4 regions of the Simplicispira piscis genome follow, and region 4 is predicted to be linked to each of the others. Evidence: predicted binding sites of a transcription regulator. Region 4 holds the regulator's gene; each other region holds the start of a gene.
The links. Region 4 encodes FNR, which switches genes on or off when oxygen is low (the NO sensors DNR and NnrR bind a similar motif). Its sites were predicted from a motif close to TTGATNNNNATCAA; they were not measured.
Positions count from the first base shown of each region.

Region 1: ACYVOC_RS10365 (type IV pili methyl-accepting chemotaxis transducer N-terminal domain-containing protein) is a predicted target of FNR. The motif match lies at 2,261-2,274, and genes of this name have one in related genera.
Region 2: ACYVOC_RS05375 (cbb3-type cytochrome c oxidase subunit I) is a predicted target of FNR. The motif match lies at 3,179-3,192, and genes of this name have one in related genera.
Region 3: ACYVOC_RS03425 (COX15/CtaA family protein) is a predicted target of FNR. The motif match lies at 2,080-2,093, and genes of this name have one in related genera.

Region 1 covers NZ_BAAGQN010000015.1:147,587-151,751, reverse strand. Annotated here, with positions in the region: partial or broken gene ACYVOC_RS10380 (NTP transferase domain-containing protein) at 1-105, opposite strand, end outside; gene moaA (GTP 3',8-cyclase MoaA) at 129-1,265, opposite strand; gene ACYVOC_RS10370 (SDR family oxidoreductase) at 1,359-2,129, opposite strand; gene ACYVOC_RS10365 (type IV pili methyl-accepting chemotaxis transducer N-terminal domain-containing protein) at 2,333-3,154, shown strand; gene ACYVOC_RS10360 (DUF2889 domain-containing protein) at 3,243-3,806, opposite strand; gene ACYVOC_RS10355 (aldehyde dehydrogenase family protein) at 3,919-4,165, opposite strand, start outside.
Region 2 covers NZ_BAAGQN010000007.1:436,956-441,120, reverse strand. Annotated here, with positions in the region: gene ACYVOC_RS05390 (SCO family protein) at 1-215, opposite strand, end outside; gene ACYVOC_RS05385 (c-type cytochrome) at 223-840, opposite strand; gene ACYVOC_RS05380 (cbb3-type cytochrome c oxidase subunit II) at 857-1,495, opposite strand; gene ACYVOC_RS05375 (cbb3-type cytochrome c oxidase subunit I) at 1,485-3,140, opposite strand; gene ACYVOC_RS05370 (hypothetical protein) at 3,411-3,752, opposite strand; gene ACYVOC_RS05365 (hypothetical protein) at 3,915-4,165, opposite strand, start outside.
Region 3 covers NZ_BAAGQN010000007.1:26,792-30,956, reverse strand. Annotated here, with positions in the region: gene ACYVOC_RS03440 (cbb3-type cytochrome c oxidase subunit I) at 1-1,296, opposite strand, end outside; gene ACYVOC_RS03435 (cupredoxin domain-containing protein) at 1,310-1,849, opposite strand; gene ACYVOC_RS03430 (hypothetical protein) at 1,863-2,018, opposite strand; gene ACYVOC_RS03425 (COX15/CtaA family protein) at 2,269-3,267, shown strand; gene ACYVOC_RS03420 (acyl-CoA dehydrogenase family protein) at 3,298-4,165, shown strand, end outside.
Region 4 covers NZ_BAAGQN010000027.1:21,201-25,365, reverse strand. Annotated here, with positions in the region: gene ACYVOC_RS16915 (TonB-dependent receptor) at 1-1,205, opposite strand, end outside; gene ACYVOC_RS16910 (SWIB/MDM2 domain-containing protein) at 1,431-1,748, opposite strand; gene fnr (fumarate/nitrate reduction transcriptional regulator Fnr) at 1,912-2,634, opposite strand; gene hemN (oxygen-independent coproporphyrinogen III oxidase) at 2,855-4,165, shown strand, end outside.

The sequences.
Region 1 (4,165 bases), on a different contig from region 4:
GCCCTGGAACAGCTCAAGCCCTTTGTCGATGCCGCCCATGCGGGTGCCCTGGCCGCCGGCCAGTACCAGGCCTGTCATGTCCCGTGGGTCAATCGAGGGGCGCATGCTGCAGCCGGTAGCCCGCCGGGCTATCCACCGATGTAGCTCATTTCCACACGTTGTGCGCTGTGGCCTGCATCGGCAGGCAGGCTCGATCGCAGCTCAGAGTAGCGGTCGGTGCGCTGCTGCCAGATGGGCGCGAGGGCCGCAGCGATGGCTTCGTCGCTGGCACCGGCACGCAGCAGGCTGCGCAGGTCGTGGCCCTGGGATGCAAAAAGGCAGAGGTAGAGTTTGCCTTCGGTGGACAGGCGGGCGCGGTTGCAGTCGCCGCAGAATGCCTTGGTGACGCTGCTGATCACGCCGACTTCGCCCTGCAAAGGGTCGTGCTGACCGTGCGCATCGGCGTAGCCCCAGCGTTCGGCCGTTTCGCCAGGTGAACTGGGGGCCAACGGCACCAGCGGCAGTGCGGTCTGCAGCCATGCAATGACTTCGGCGGAGGGCAGCACTTCATCCATGCGCCAGCCATTGGTGGCGCCCACATCCATGTATTCAATGAAACGCAGCGTGGCGCCGCTGCCGCGAAAATGCTGCGCCATGGGCAGAATTTCGTGGTCGTTGGTGCCGCGCTTGACCACCATGTTGACCTTGATGTGCGCGAGGCCGACGGCTTGTGCGGCCTCGATGCCCGCCAACACCTCGGCCACTGGAAAGTTCACATCGTTCATGCGTCTGAACACCGCATCGTCCAGGCTGTCCAGGCTGACGGTGACCCGCTGCAGCCCGGCATCCTTGAGCGCACGCGCCTTGCGTGCCAGCAGCGAGCCATTGGTGGTCAGCGTCAGGTCGGGGGCTTGGCCGTCCACAGTGCGCAGCTCGGCCAGTTGTGCCACCAGCGCCTCCACGTTGCGCCGCAGCAGGGGTTCGCCGCCGGTGAGCCGGATCTTGCGCACGCCATGTGCCAGAAAAAGCCGTGCAAGGCGGGTGATTTCCTCAAAGCTCAGGAGCGCGCTGTGGGGCAGAAAGGCATGCTCCTTGTTGAACACATCCTTGGGCATGCAGTAGCTGCAGCGGAAGTTGCAACGGTCCGTGATACTGATGCGCAGATCGCGCAGTGGGCGGCCCAATGTGTCCGTCAGCAGGCCCGCAGGGGCGGTGGGCTGTTCGGGCACGACGGGCACCAGCCCTGCAGTGCGGTAATCGACCAGCGGAATGACACGTTCAGACATGGGGCAATTCTGCCCCACTTGCGCACCAGGGGTCTGTTGGGCAGTGGCCACCCTTGCGCCATGTCAAGCCTTACGGGGGGCAGGTTCATGTTGTCAGACGCAACGGGCTCCGTCCACCTCGATGCAGATGCCGCTGATGAAAGCGGCTTCGTCGCTGGCCAGGTAGAGCGCGGCATTGGCCACGTCCAGCGCCGTGGAAAACCGCCCCAGCGGAATGCTGGCAAGAAATTGGGCCCGCCGTGCATCGTTCACCGGGCCTCCGGCAAACTCGGCAGACAGGCCCGTATCGGGGTTGAACACCGGGTTGATGCAGTTGACGCGGATGTTGTCAGGCCCGAGTTCGGCCGCCATCGACTTGCTGGTGGTAATGACGGCACCCTTGGAGCCGTTGTACCAGGTCAGCCCCGGCCGGGGACGCAACCCAGCGGTGGAGGCAATGTTGATGAAGCTGCCGGTGCTGCCGCCCGGGTTGGCGCGCATGGCGGGCACGGCGTGGATAGCCGTGAGGTAGATGCTTTTGACGTTGATGGCATAGACCTTGTCGAATTCTTCCTCGCTCACCTCCAGAAGGGGGCGATTGCGGTGTGTCCAGCCCGCGTTGTTGACCACCACATCGAGGCGCCCATAGTGGCTCAGAGCTGTTTGCACCATGGTTTGGACCTGGTTTGACTGCGTCACATCCGCCTGGAAGAACGTGGCGATGCCACCTGCCGCCACGATGCTGTCTGCCACGCGCTGGCCGTTGGCTGCATGGATGTCGTTGATGACTACCTTTGCGCCCTCGGCTGCCAGCCGCCGGGCAATGCCTTCACCGATGCCATTGCCGGCGCCGGTGACGATGATGGATTGACCTTGGAGGCGCATCACGGGTATCTCCTGAAACGGGGGAGACGCCATTGTGCTGCCTTCGCACGCCTTGGTGGGCCTGGATTGCGGTCAGCAGTGGCTGTGCATTGCTGGATTTTCCGTGGCAAGGCTGTTTGCGATCGTGCTCCTTGATTTGAATCATGGTGCTCACACCTTGTTGCAATCAGAATGCGATCCAAAATTACCGGCACTGCCAATCCATGAAAACCCTTGCTTTTCGACCGGACTCCCTGAACAACCGCCGCGCCACGCTTCAGTCCCTCGCGGCGGTGTTGCTGATGCCTGTGCTGTCTACGGCCCATGCGCAGCTGGCGGTGTCCACGGCCATTAACCGCACAGCCCGTTTTCGTGCGTTGTCGCAGCGCATTGCCAAGACTTATTGCCAGATACACCTCCATACCCTGCCAGACCAAGCGCGCCTTGCCCTGACGGCGACACGGCAGCTGGTGCGCTCAGGTTTTGAGGACCTGGCCAAGGTGCAGTGGCCCGCAGAATTGGCGCGGCATGTGACTGAAATCCAGAAGCAGTCCGATGTGCTGGACACCTTGCTGGTGATGCCACCCACGCGCGAATCCGTTGCAGCGGTGGCGGTGCAGTCTGATCGGATGATGGCGGCATCGCAGGCAGCGACCGAGGCGTTTGAGAAGTTTGCCAAGGCCAGTACAGCGCGGCTGGTGAACACCGCAGGCCGCCAGCGTGCGCTGTCCCAGCGCCTGGCCAAAAACTATTTTTTGCTGGCCGCCAAGCTCGAAGGCAAGGGTACCTTGGATGAAATGAAGGCCGATGCCGCCGAGTTTCGGCTGGCCATGGCCAATTTGGCTGCCGCACCGATCTCCACCCCTGCCATTCGCAACGAACTGGCCCTGGGTGATTCGCAGTGGCTGTTTTTCGATGCAGCCCTGCAGCGCAAACCCGACGAGCGTGCACTGGAGACGGTGGGCACCACCAGCGAGCGCCTGCTGGAAGTAACCGACCGCCTGACCGGCCTGTATGACGCGGCACTCAAAGAAGTGCTGGGCTGATTTTCCCGGCCCCGTCTGCCGGGCCCTGCCTGCGCAACGCAGGCCCTTTGGGGTCACACGGCACACTTACCGCCATTCCACCGCGCGTTCAGTCGTCGTGTGCGCCAGCGCCCGGCTGGCCGCGGTAGAACTTCGGGTAATAGAGCCGCACCCCGTTCCCCTCCAAATTCCAGCCCGTGCACTGGCCCAGGTGGCGTGGCGGCTCGTCCGCGTCGGCCGGCGTGAAGGCGGCGGGCAAGGTCTGGAAGGCGGCGGTGGCCAGGTTGAACAGCAGTTCGCGCAGGTGGGTGCAGCTGGCCACGCCACCCAGGTGCTGCTGGATGGCGTGGCGCCAGCCACGCGCCATGCTGTGGCCTACCAAGGCCTGCAGTGCGGGCTCGGCCTGGGGGCAGTCTCTCAAAGGGTAGGTGTCCATGGCCACCTCGATGGCTTGCACGACCAGTTCACGGTTCACGGTCACGCGCAGCCACATGTGGTGGATGGGCTCGCCAGCGAGGTGTATGCCCTGGTTGCGAAAAGAGGGCGTGTCCTGCATCTTGCTGTCGTGCAGCTCGCCTTCGATGTCCCACAGACCGTCGTCGCGTTCGTAGCCGTAATAGTGGACGCGGCGGTGGTGTCGGGGGGCGCGAAGGGCGGGGGGGCTCAGGGGCATGGATTCTTGTTCCAGGTTTGTCGATTGATCAGGTGCCGCCGCGTGGGGGCGGCCGCGCCATGGAGAGCGCGGAGCGGATGGGTCTGCGGCGGCCAAACCGCACTGCCCTTGGTCAGCCGTGGTGGAACGCCACGGTTTTGAGCGTGGTGAAACCGTACAGTGCTTCGAAGCCTTTTTCGCGGCCGTAGCCGGACGACTTCACGCCGCCAAACGGCAGCTCGATGCCACCGCCCGCACCGTAGTTGTTGATGAACACCTGACCGCTGCGGATGCGCCGCGCCATGCGGAACTGGCGTGCGCCGTCGTGCGTCCACACGCCGGCCACCAGGCCAAAGCGCGTGGCGTTGGCCAGTTCGACT
Region 2 (4,165 bases), on a different contig from region 4:
GTGACACCGCCGCCCTGCGCCAGCAGCGTGGGCAGGCTCTGCGCCGCGATGCCCGGGCCTTCCACCGTGACCGGCGGCACGGGCACGGGGTGCTGCGCCACCTCCAGGCGGCGCGCGCCTTCGGCCGTCCAGACCTGGAAGTCGTGCGTCAGCCAGGCGGCGCTGGTATAGCCTGCCAGCACCAGCAGGGCGCTGAGCAAGGCGGTGCGCAGCATGGCGTGCTCAGGCCGGTTTGCCCGCCAGCGCCTTGAGCGCCGCGCCGCCCTCAAAGGGCGTAGTGCGGGCGCTGCCGGCCTGGCGTTCTTGTTCAAACAGCGTGGTCGGCAGGGCCTCGGCCTTGTTCGACCAGGCGCTGCGGATGTAGCTGGCCACGGCGGCCAGCTCGGCGTCGCTCAGTTGCTGGAAGGCGGGCATGGCGCCGCTGTAAGTCACGCCCGCCACGCTGATCTCTCCGGTAATGCCGTGCAGCAGGATGTTGGCCAGGATGCGCGTGTCGCCCTGCACCCATTCCGACCCATCGAGCGGCGGAAACACGCCGGGCAGCCCTTTGCCCGTGGCCTGGTGGCACGCGGCGCACTGCGCGGCAAACACCGCCTTGCCGTCCACTGCAGCCCCCGCCGCCGCAGGCACCGGGCCTGACAAGTCGGCCACCGTGCGGCGGTCACCCAGGCTGGCGTTGCCGAAGGGATCGGAGATGAAAATGTAGACCACGCCAAACAGCACCATGGCCAGGGTGATGGCGGCGGCGACCAGGGGCACGGGACGGATGCGCTCCTCGGGTTCGGCGTTTTCGCGCTCCTGCGCCCGGTGGTCGATGTCAGTGTCAGTCTCTTGGGTCATGGGAGCCTCGCAGGGTTCAGGAAGCGGGTGGTGCAGCCGTTGCAGAGGGTGCTGCCGCTGCCGGGGCCGCCTGCACGGCGGGCGGCAGCACCGGGTAGGTGTGGTTCAGACCCTGCAGGTACTTCACCAGATCCAGTGCCTCGGGCCGTGCCACCACCACCTGCCCGGCAGGGGTCTGGCCGGGCGGAAGCTTGACCACCTCGTCGCCCGGCTCCGCTGCGGCCTTGGTCTCGAACAGATAGGGGTACGACGGCATGATCGATCCCGGCACGTAGGCCCGGGGCTGGTACAGGTGCCCCAGTTGCCAGTCTTTGCTGGGCTGGCGTGCGCCGATGTTGAACAGGTCAGGCCCGGTGCGCATGCTGCCCAGCAGGTGCGGCTTGTCGTAAAAATAGTCGCCCGGCACCGATGCCCGCCCCCAGCCGCGCTCGGCATCGGGTCCCAGGTTGCGGTCGCGCGGTTGCTGTGTATGGCAGTACACGCAGCCATTGGCGATGTACACCTGCCGCCCGCGCAGCTCGGCGCTGCTGTAGGGCTTGAGGCCTTCGGGCGGCGTGATGTCGCGCACCTGCATATAGGGCATGACGACCAGTGCAGCCGTGGCGACAGCCAGCGCCACCATGGCACCGGCGGCGAGTTTGACTTCATTCTCCATGTGCGAACTCCAGGCCCTTGGCAGGCGGCGTGAACAGGGCCGCACCGGTACGTGTGGGGCCAAAGCGCAGCGCCATGGCCAGGAAGTGGCCCACAAAAATGAGGTGGCTCAGCACCATCAGCGAGCCGCCCACGCTGCGCCACTGCAGGTAAGGCACGGTGAGCGCCACCGACTCCATGAACGGCCGCGTGGCATCGAGCATGGCCAGGCCCTGCAGCCAGCCACCGATGGACAGGCCCACGAAATAGATACTGATGCCCACCACCGCCAGCCAAAACTGCAGCGTGATCAGGCGTGGATACGGCCACTCCCAGTTCAACACGCGCGGCAGCATGAAGTAGATGGCACCAAACAGCACCATGGTGACGAAGGCATAGGCGCCCAGGTGGGCGTGTGCCACGGTGAAATGCGTGAAATGCGCCACCTGGTTCACGCTGCGCAGCGCCTCCAGCGAGCCCTGCAGCGACGACAGCATGTACATGAAGCCGCCAAACATCATGAAGCGCAGCGTGGGCGAATAGCGCGCCAGGTGCATGCGCCCCCACATCGTGCCGGCCATGTTGATGGTGAAGGCCGCCACGGGAATGATCATCATCATGCTCTGCACAATGGACAAGGTGGTCAGCCAACCCGGAATGGGCCCGCCGATCAGGTGGTGGCCGCCCACCTGGCCATAAAAGAAGGCCAGCGTCCAGAACCCGAGGATGGACAGGTTGTACGAACGCACCGGCCGCCCGATGATTTTGGGCAAAAAGTAGTAAATAGCCCCCACGCTCACCGGCGTAAACCACAGGCCCAGCACGTTGTGGCCGTACCACCAGTTGGTGGTGGCCTGCTGCACGCCGGTGTGCACGCCGGGCAGCTTGGCAACGATGAACAGCAGCGCAATCCAGAGCAGCGCCGCGACGTGGTACCAGACCGTGACATAGAGCGACTCGACCTTGCGGTTGACCAGGGTGTAGAGCACCGGGCCGATGATGCAGACGAACCCCGCGACGATGAAGAGCCCGATCTGCCATGGGATCTCCAGGTATTCCATGCCGTCCGTCCAGCCCGAGCCGATGGCGCCAATGGCGCTGGCAATGCCGGTATTGATGAGCGCACCGCCCAGCATCACCCACATGGCGCCCACCAAATGCGTGCGCAGCAGGCGCGGCAGCAGCCAGATGATGACGGCCAGCGCGGCATTGGTGATCCAGCCATACAGCACGGCGGTGAGGTGCACCGTGCGGATGCGCCCAAAGGTTTGCCACGCCTCGCCCACCATCCAGTCGGGCATGTGCAGCTTGAGCGACGCGGTGAGCCCCGCCAGGGAGCCGAGCACCAGCCAGAAGCAGGCAAACGCAATGAACATGAACACCGGGAACGCGGTGGAGTGGTCGGCCTCGATGCGGTGGCGCAGCTCGTCCGGGTCGGCAACGTGGTCGCTCTCGCCCGGGGCAGCGGCAGCGCCCTGCAGGCGCTCTTGCGCCCCACCCTGCAGCGCCGGATCGTCGACCTTGCCCAACTCACCCGGCGCAAAGATGACCGATGCCGCCCGGGGATTCTCGACCAGCAAGCCCTTGCGCATCGACCAGATGAAGACAAACAGCCCCATGATCGAGAGCAGAAAAGCCCCCAGCAAACTCAGTATCGCGCTGTCCATGGGTGGGTTTCCTTTCCGCTGGCGTGCGCCGGTTTTTGTTGATGTACTTCAAACCTCCATAACGGCGCATGTGCTAAGAGGCTGTGCGCCGGATTCTAAGATTCATTAGAAATGGATATTCAATACCGCCATCAAACCCCTGCCCGCACCAGTGTTACCCACCGGGCAACGACTTGAGGCACCATTCAAAATTTATGTAAAAAGCAGGCATTACGCAATACCAACAAGCGCTGACAGCTATTATTAATATAGCAATCAAGAAGTATTGCGCTATTCGGGCAACTGCGCCCACAGCTGCGCATCGCAGCCTACGCCTGCGGCAATCGACCGCCGGGCCAGCGCAGCCAGGGCACGCACTGCCCAGGGATGGGTCAGCCCGGTCACGCCGCCGGGGTCTGACAGCATGCCGCACAGGTAGCGCTGCTGCGCATCGCTCCAGCGCAGGGCCACGCAGGCCCCGCGCCTGCGCCGCGAGACCAGCATGCCCAGCGGGCACGGCTCGGTCAGACAGCACAGGCCGCAGCCGTTGCACGGCGCGCCTTCGGGCGGTTTGGGTGGGGCGCCGGGGTGCAGCCAGACCACGGTGTGTTCAGCGGAAAGGGGCGGGGGCATGGGTGTCAGCGGTCAGCAAGAGCCACATGCCATTGTGACGGTGCGCAGGCCGCGCACCACAAAAACAGCCCCGCTGCCGGGGCAGCGGGGCCCAGTCCGGCCAGGGAAAAGGCCAGAACGGAGGAGATGATCCCGACAACGGGAGAGAGCGCAGGACCGCGATCAGCAGCCCAGAGGGCGGTTCGGCCGCATGGGCACGATGCCGGTCACGCGCAGCGTAGCAGCCGAGCCATCGGTGGCGGTCAGCGTCTTGCCGCTGAAGCGCACCTGGTCGCTCTCGCGCAGCACAGACGAGTCGGTGGCCTCGGTGCTGGCGTACTCCTTGCCATCAAAGGTCAGAAAGGCCTGGTAGATGCCGTCGACTGCACCGGAGCGATAACGGATGTCACCAAACGCCGTGGCCGGAGAGCCCA
Region 3 (4,165 bases), on a different contig from region 4:
GAAGTACATCGAGAAGCCAAAGAGGTACGGCTGGATCTTGGCCAGACCGGGCGAGATCATCTCGCGGCGGAACAGCACCGGAATCAGGAAGTACGTCAGGGCCATGAAGGTCAGCGTGGTACCAATCACCACCGTGGCGTGGAAATGGCCTGGCACGTAGATGGTGTTGTGGATCAGCAGGTTGAGCTGTTCCGTGCCCATCATCACGCCGGAGATGCCGCCCAGGAAACCAAAGCCGACGAGCGATATGAACACACCCGAGAAAGCCGGGTTACCCCACGGTGCCTTGCGCAGCCACTCGAACAGGCCTTTGTTGTAGCCTTTGGCACGCTGCGCGACTTCCATGGCGCCCGGGATGGACAGCGCGTGGATCATCGAAGCGAGCACGGCGAAGTACATGAAGTAGCTGGTGTTCACCACTTTCCACTCGGTGCTGATGCCGGGGTCGGCCAGCAGGTGGTGGGCACTGGCGAGCTGCAGGAACAGGATGTACAGCAGGAAGGCGCCACGGCTCACGCGCTCAGACATGGGCTTGGCACCGAAGGCGATGGCCGCCACGGCGTACCAGATCGAAATGTGCGCTGCCACGTTGATCTGCTGCGACGAGTGGCCAAAGGCCCACCAGATGGTGCGATAGATCAGCGGATCCACTTCATTGACCAGACCAATGGCCATCAGGTAGGTGGGAATCAGGATGATGGCACCCGAAACGATGGTGAACACTGCAATGATGGCGGCCGTAATGGCGCCAAAGGTCACCAGGGGCACCGAGCCTTCGTAGGTTTTTTCGCGTTTGGCGACCACCAGCGTTCCAAAGAACACAAAGCAGGCCACCAGAGCACCCACGGCGAACAGGATGAGCCCCAGGTAAAACCAGGACGATGCCATCATGGGTACGTAGGACGTCATCATCACGCTGGAGCCACCCTGGAACACCGTGAGGTTGTTCATCACTGCGCCGATGAGCATCAGCGCAAAGCCTGCCCAGGCGATCTTGGGTGTGGCAATGCGGCATCGCAACAGCGTGGAAGAGGCGAAGTACAGGACCGCGACCTCGAAGAAGATGATCCAGAAGATCAGCATGTCGATGCCGTGGGCGGTGAGCACCATGTAGAAGGTGTCGGCCGCCAGCCAATGCACGGCAGGCCAACGGGTCAGCACCACGCCAATGGCCAGAAGGCCGCCCACGAGTAGCGCTACGACAGCGGCGACGGCGTTGGCGATCATCAGCTTTTCAGCCTGGGATTCGAATTGCAGGCCCGAACGCGGGCAGGTACGGTAAGTGGTTGCAGTCATGTCCTTGCTCCTGCTACTTCACGTACATGCGGCCCACCATGGTGTGGTGGTTGATACCGCAGAATTCGTTGCAGACAATGGAAAAAGTGCCGGACTCGTTGGGCGTGACCTTGATCACATGCTCATATCCCGGCACCACCTGGATGTTGATATTGGTGGGTTGCAGCGAGAAACCGTGGTTGTAGTCCAACGAGGTCAGGTGCAGCTTGTAGGATTTGTTTTTTTCCAATTCCAGAATCGGCCACCAGTTCCACAGGCGACCAATCAGGTAAATGTCACTGCCCTCAGGCGGGTGCACTACAGGAATGTTCTGGTCGGTTTCCGTACGAACGGTGTATTTGTCCACCATGGCCTGGGTCGAGACGGTGAACTTTTCCGGCGTGGTTTTGTAGGTCTCGGTCGCAAGGTTCTGCTTACCGTAGACGTGCCAGAAAACCATCATGAAAAACATGACCATGCACCAGATGAAGGCGATCACGATCCAGACGGCTTCGAGACGGTCCAGCGGGTGTTTCCACCACAACCGCTCTGAGGGGGGAAGAATGGCGCTCATGTGCGTTGCTCCCTTATTTGGCCACCGGAATGGTCAAAATATCGATAACGCCCCAGAGCGAATATACGATCATGGGAATCATCACACCTAAAAACAGCAATAGGAACGGGTTGTCCAATAGCTGTTGCATAAGCGGAACTTTTTCGTTCTCGTCGTCGTGCTGGCTCATGTCTTCTCCTTGGTAAAGCGGACAGTACCTGACATTTTTTATCGACTACTCCGACTTAAACATGATTTCAATCAATAGTTAAGAGGCCCCGGGTAAGGGTAAACGCTTGGTTTTTGAATATTCGGGTGCTTTTAATCGCAGTTTTCGTGCGCCATCCGGGTTTTCCCGTACTCTGATTTATTTCTTTCCAAATCGGCACCTGATTTCGTTTGGTGCGTTTTTATCTCGCGCTGTTATGGTTTCTCACCACATGACCTCTTCTGATCAGCCCATCACAGCAGCTCCAGCAATTCGACGGCTACGGTTACTGCAGCGCATGGCCTGGGTCTGTGCCGCGCTGGTGCTGGCCATCACCAGCCTGAGTGCGTATATCCGCCTGTCCAAAGCGGGCCTGGGCTGCGAGCCCTGGCCGCAGTGCTACGGGCAATCACTGCGCGCACAGCAGCAGGGCGAACCGCCCCTGCCAGCAGCGGATCCCGCCATCGCCAATGCACGGCTTGCGCACCGGGTCATTGCCTCGACGGCGCTGCTGCTTGTCCTGGTCATGGTGATGGCGGCGCTGGCGTCAAAGCCGGTGTTGTGGTCCCAGGGACGGCTGGCGCTGGGGCTGTTGGTGCTGGCACTGTTCCTGGCCGTGCTCGGGCGCTGGACGGCACAAGCCCGCATGCCTGCGGTCACCCTGGGCAACCTGCTGGGCGGATTTGCCATGTTCGCCTTGAGCGTACAGATGGCGCTGGCCAGCAACACCGTCACCGCACCGGGTGGCACGCCTTCGCGCCTGGCGCGCTGGGCCTGGTGGGGCGCGGCCCTCCTGCTGGTGCAGGTGGCGCTGGGCGGGCTGGTCAGTGCCGGGCAAGCCGGGCTGAGTTGCACCGGCTTGTCCGGCTGTGACCTGAATGCAGGCACCTGGGGCGCCTTCAACCCATGGCAGGAACCTCAGGTCGGTGCCGCATTGCCGCATAACCCGGCAGGAGCCTGGGTGCACCTGCTGCACCGCATGGGTGGACTGGTGGTCGTGGCGGTTCTGTTTCCGCTGGCGGTTGCGGCCTGGCGCAATGGGCTGCGCGCCGTCGCTCTATGGCTTCTGGCAGTGTTGGCACTACAGTGGGCACTGGGCGTGGCTTTGGTGACCCTGGGTCTCCCGCTGGGCGTGGCGCTGGCGCACAACATGGCGGCAGCGGTGTTGCTTGCTGTGCTGTTGAGCATTCCCGTGCTGGTGCGCCAGCACCCGCTGTCGCCTGCGTTGTGACGACGGCGCCGCGGCCGCCCACAATGCCGTATGGACTTTGCCCCATCCCCCCGCGCACAGGATCTGCACCAGCGCCTTGACGCCTTCGTGCGGCGTTACCTGTTGCCACACAACGCAGCATGGCACCGTTCTGTGCAGGACGGAGTCTTCCCTCCCCCCTTCCTCGATGACCTGAAGGCGCTGGCACGCGAAGAAGGGCTATGGAACCTGTTTTTGCCCGGCCTGCGCCCGCAGGACCCGGGCACGCGCCTGTCCAACCTGGACTATGCGCCCCTGGCCGAGTGCATGGGCCGCCTGCCGTGGGCATCAGAGGTTTTCAATTGCAGCGCACCCGACACCGGCAACATGGAATTGCTCCACCGTTTCGCGAGCGATGCGCAGCGGGCCCAATGGCTGCTTCCCCTGCTTCACGGCGAGATCCGCTCGGCGTTTGCGATGAGCGAGCCGGATGTCGCGTCGTCTGACCCCACCAACCTGCAGACGACCGTACGCCGCGAGGGCGACGGCCTGGTGGTAAGCGGCCGCAAATGGTTCATTACCGGTGCGGCGCACCCGCACTGCAGGCTGCTGATTGTGATGTGCCGCAATGCCGAGGAAGACACCGGCGAAGGCAACGGCGCCCACCGTCGCCACAGCATGGTGCTGGTGCCGCTCGACGCGCCGGGCGTGCAGGTGCTGCGCAATATTCCCGTGCTGCACCACCACGCTCCTGAAGGGCATTGCGAGATTCTGCTGCAGAGCGTTCGTGTACCGCAGGAATCATTGCTGGGCGAATGGGGAGCCGGTTTTGCGATGGCGCAGGCGCGCCTGGGGCCCGGGCGTGTGCACCATTGCATGCGCACGATTGGCCAGTGTGAGCTGGCCTTGCAACTGGCCGCCGAGCGCACGCTGGAGCGCC
Region 4 (4,165 bases):
TTGGCGTCGTCGTGGTAGTAATCCACGCCGGCCAGGATGTCGTGCTTCTTGCCACCCCAATTGAACGAGTGGGTGTAGTCGCTTTGCAGCTGCGTCATCGTGCTGTCGCCGATGCGGCCTTTGGAGGTGCGCGTCAGCGGCGTGCTGGCGTTGATCTGGTCGAGAGCGGTGATGGGCGTGCCAAAGCGGATCACGCTGGCCAGCAGGTCGCGCTCATACTTGCCGTGGCGCAGGCGCGTCTGCAGCTCGCCACCGTCGCCAAAGCGGTGAATGTGGCCCAGCGTGACGTACTGCGACGAGGTGTTGAGGTGGTCGCTGGCCAGGCCGTAGTAGTTTTTTGCCGGAAGTGTGGGCACGATCTTGCCGTTGTCGTTGATCCACGGGCTGTTGTAGCTGGGGCGGCCTTTGACATCCAAGGCGTACAGGCCGATAGAAAACTCATCGCGCGTGCCGATCCCCCAGGCAAACGTCGGCGCTATGCCGCGCTTGTCCTGCTTGGCCCCGTCGTTGTCGGAGTCGTGTACCAGGGCGTTGAGGCGCAGTGCGGCGTTCTCGCCGGTCTTGAAGTTGAAGTCACCGGTGAGGCGGTTTTCCTTGCCGGTGCCCAGGGTGTACGAGACTTCGTGCTGGTCGATCAGCAAAGGCGCCTTGTTGACCTGGTTGACCACGCCGCCGGTCGAGCCCTTGCCAAACAACATGGAGGCCGAGCCCTTGAGCACTTCGACGCGGTCGAGGTTGAAGGTGTCGCGCTCGTACAGTGGCGCATCCTTCATGCCATCGGTGTAGATGTCCCCCGCCTGGCCGAGCGAGAACCCGCGCAGGCGCACGTCTTCCTCACCCGTTTCGCCGGACTGGAAGGTCACGCCCGCCGTGGTGCGCAGCACTTCGCGGAAGTCATCCTGGTTGCGGTCGTTCATCAACTTTTCGGTGAATACGGTGACCGATTGCGGGATGTCGCGGATGTCCTGATTTCCCTTGCCCACGGTGGTTTTCTTCACCCGCACGGTGTCCTTGCTCTGGATCTCCGCCGTGTCTTTCACGGTCACCGTGGACAGGGTGGCCGCGTTATCGGTGGTTTGGGCCCAACTGCCCATGGACGCTGCGAGCATCAGTGCGCCCAGCGGAATCAGGGCCTTTTCAGCGGCAGGGGAATATGCGTTGTGCAAAAGCGTTGCGGAACGCTGCTGCGTGGGTTTCTTTGCCAAAGTGGCCTCCGTTGGTTGGAAATGCAATGGACACCGCAGAAGGTGTCGCCAAGGTGGAGCGCTAGGCAGTGGCTGGCAAAGGCGTGGCTGTGCGGGTATCGCGCACAAGGATGTTAAATCAAACAATAGTCATTATCATTCGTGTTGATGTATTTTCGCCACAGGATCAGATCAAACAGACGAAAAAAAGCCGGCAAAGCCGGCTTTGGGGAGCGCAGTCGCTCGTTATTTCACGTGCTTGCCAATCAGGCCGGCCATTTCGAACATGGACACCTGGGGTTTGCCAAAGATTTCCTTGAGCTTGGCATCGGCATTGATCATGCGTTTGTTGGCGGCGTCCTGCAGGTTGTTGGCCTTGATGTAGACCCACAGCTTGCTGATGACCTCGGTGCGTGGCAGCGGTGCTGCACCCACGACAGCCGCCAGGGCGGGGCTGGGCGTCAGGGCTTTCATGAACGCGGCGTTAGGGGTGCGCTTCTTGGCGGGAGCAGCGGTCTTGGCAGCAGCGGCTGGTGTGGCCGGGGCTTTTTTTGCAGTTGCCATGTTGGGAATTTCCTTGTTGGGATGGGTCAATGCACCAGCGAAAACCTGCTTTTCCACTGGCATACGGAATGCTACTGGTAAAAAATCGGCTTTCCAAGCGGGTTCAGGGTTTTTTTGCTTCGCCATGTTGCAGCATTGCGATGGCGACGCTCTTGTGGGCGCGCTAGTGACAGGCTTGCTGGCTATTGACGATGCGTTTGAGGGCATCGGGGCTCAAAATACGCACATGGCGCTGCTTGACCTCGACAATGCCTTCTTCCACAAATTTTGAGAAAGTGCGGCTCACGGTCTCAAGTTTCAGGCCCAGGTAGCTGCCGATTTCTTCGCGCGTCATGCGCAGCACCAACTCTGACTGCGAGAACCCGCGTGCATGCAGGCGCTGCACCAGGTTGAGCAAAAAGGCGGCCAATCGCTCTTCAGCGCGCATGCTGCCCAGCAGCAACATGACGCCGTGCTCACGCACGATCTCGCGGCTCATGATTTTGTGCACGTGGTGCTGCAGGGCGTTGACTTCGCGCGACAGTTCTTCAATGCGGTCGAAGGGCATGACGCAGACTTCGGCGTCTTCGAGGGCCACTGCATCGCAGGTATGGTGGTCGTTGACGATGCCGTCCAGGCCGATGATCTCGCCGGCCATTTGAAAGCCTGTGACCTGGTCGCGCCCGTCCTCGGTCGCTACGCAGGTCTTGAAGAAGCCTGTGCGGATGGCAAACAGCGAGGTGAACTGTTCGCCATTGCGGAACAGCGTGGTGCCACGCTTGATCTTTCGCCGTACCGCCACGACATCGTCAATGCGCTTGAGTTGTTCGTCGTTCAGACCCACCGGCATGCACAATTCACGCAAATTGCAGTTCGAACACGCAACCTTGAACGCCTGGGGTGTCATGTGAACGGGTACCTGTCCGGTTTCAGACAGAGCGCCCGACGACTCGTCGGCATGGGATGCGGGGACGATGGAGATGCGGGTTGGGGCTGACATAAGTCAAATTATCACCCATTCTGCATTTTTGCCAGAACAGAGCCAGTAGCTCCAACAGGTGCTTGACCAAAATCAAGATTCGAACCGCTAATCTGGGGCACATTAGAAAAGCCAGCTAGGAACCTAAATGACTGTTGTAACCCCTGAATTGCTCACCCGGTTTGATGTATCGGGACCCCGTTACACCTCGTACCCCACCGCTGACCGCTTTGTTGATGCCTTCGGTGAGGACGAATACGTGCTGGCCCTGCAGCAGCGCAGGCAAAGCGCCGTGGGCAAGGCCTTGCCCTTGTCGGTGTACGTTCACATCCCGTTTTGCGAGTCGCTGTGCTATTACTGCGCCTGCAACAAGATCATTACCAAGCACCATGATCGTGCTGATGTGTATCTGCGCTATTTGAACCGCGAGATTGAGTTACACACGGCGCACTGCGGCGTGGGCCAGGTGGTCAGCCAGATCCACTTGGGTGGCGGCACGCCCACCTTTCTCTCCGATGAGGGGCTGCGTGACCTCATGGGCATGCTGCGCAACCATTTCACTTTGGTGCCCGGCGGTGAATATTCGATCGAGGTCGACCCCCGTACCGTGGATGCAGATCGGCTGGCCCTGCTGCACGAACTGGGATTCAACCGCCTGAGCTTCGGTGTGCAGGATTTCGACCCCGAAGTGCAGAAAGCCGTGCACCGCATCCAGCCCAAGGAACAGGTTTTTTCCCTGGTCGAGTCGGCGCGCTCCATTGGCTTTGATTCCATCAACGTCGACCTGATTTACGGCTTGCCCAAGCAAACCCCTGATTCATTCGACCGCACGCTGGCGCAGGTAGCCGAGTTGCGCCCCGACCGCATTGCGCTGTATGCCTACGCCCATTTGCCCGAGCGCTTCAAGCCGCAACGGCGCATTGTGTGGGCGGACCTGCCCATGGCATCGGCCAAGGTGTCGATGCTGTCGCGTTCGCTGGAGGCATTCAGCGCAGCGGGCTATGTTTATGTGGGCATGGACCATTTCGCACTGCCGGACGATGCGCTGGCCATCGCCAAGCGCCAGGGGCGTCTGCACCGCAACTTCCAGGGCTACAGCACGCAGCCCGACTGCGACCTGATTGCCCTGGGGGTTTCTGCAATTGGCCGCGTGGGCGCTACCTATAGCCAGAACGCCAAAACCCTGGACGACTATTACGATCGGCTCAACCAGGGCCACCTGCCGGTGGTACGCGGCCTGGCGCTGACGCGCGACGACCTGGTGCGCCGTGCCGTCATCATGGCTTTGATGTGCCAGGGAGAATTGCTTTTTGAACCCATGGAGCAATCCTGGCTGATTGATTTTCGCACTTACTTTGCCACCGAGTTGGAGCAGTTGAAGGAGATGGAGGGGCAAGGCCTTGTTGTCCTGGGTCCTGAGGGCATCGAAGTGACGGCGATGGGTTGGTACTTTGTGCGG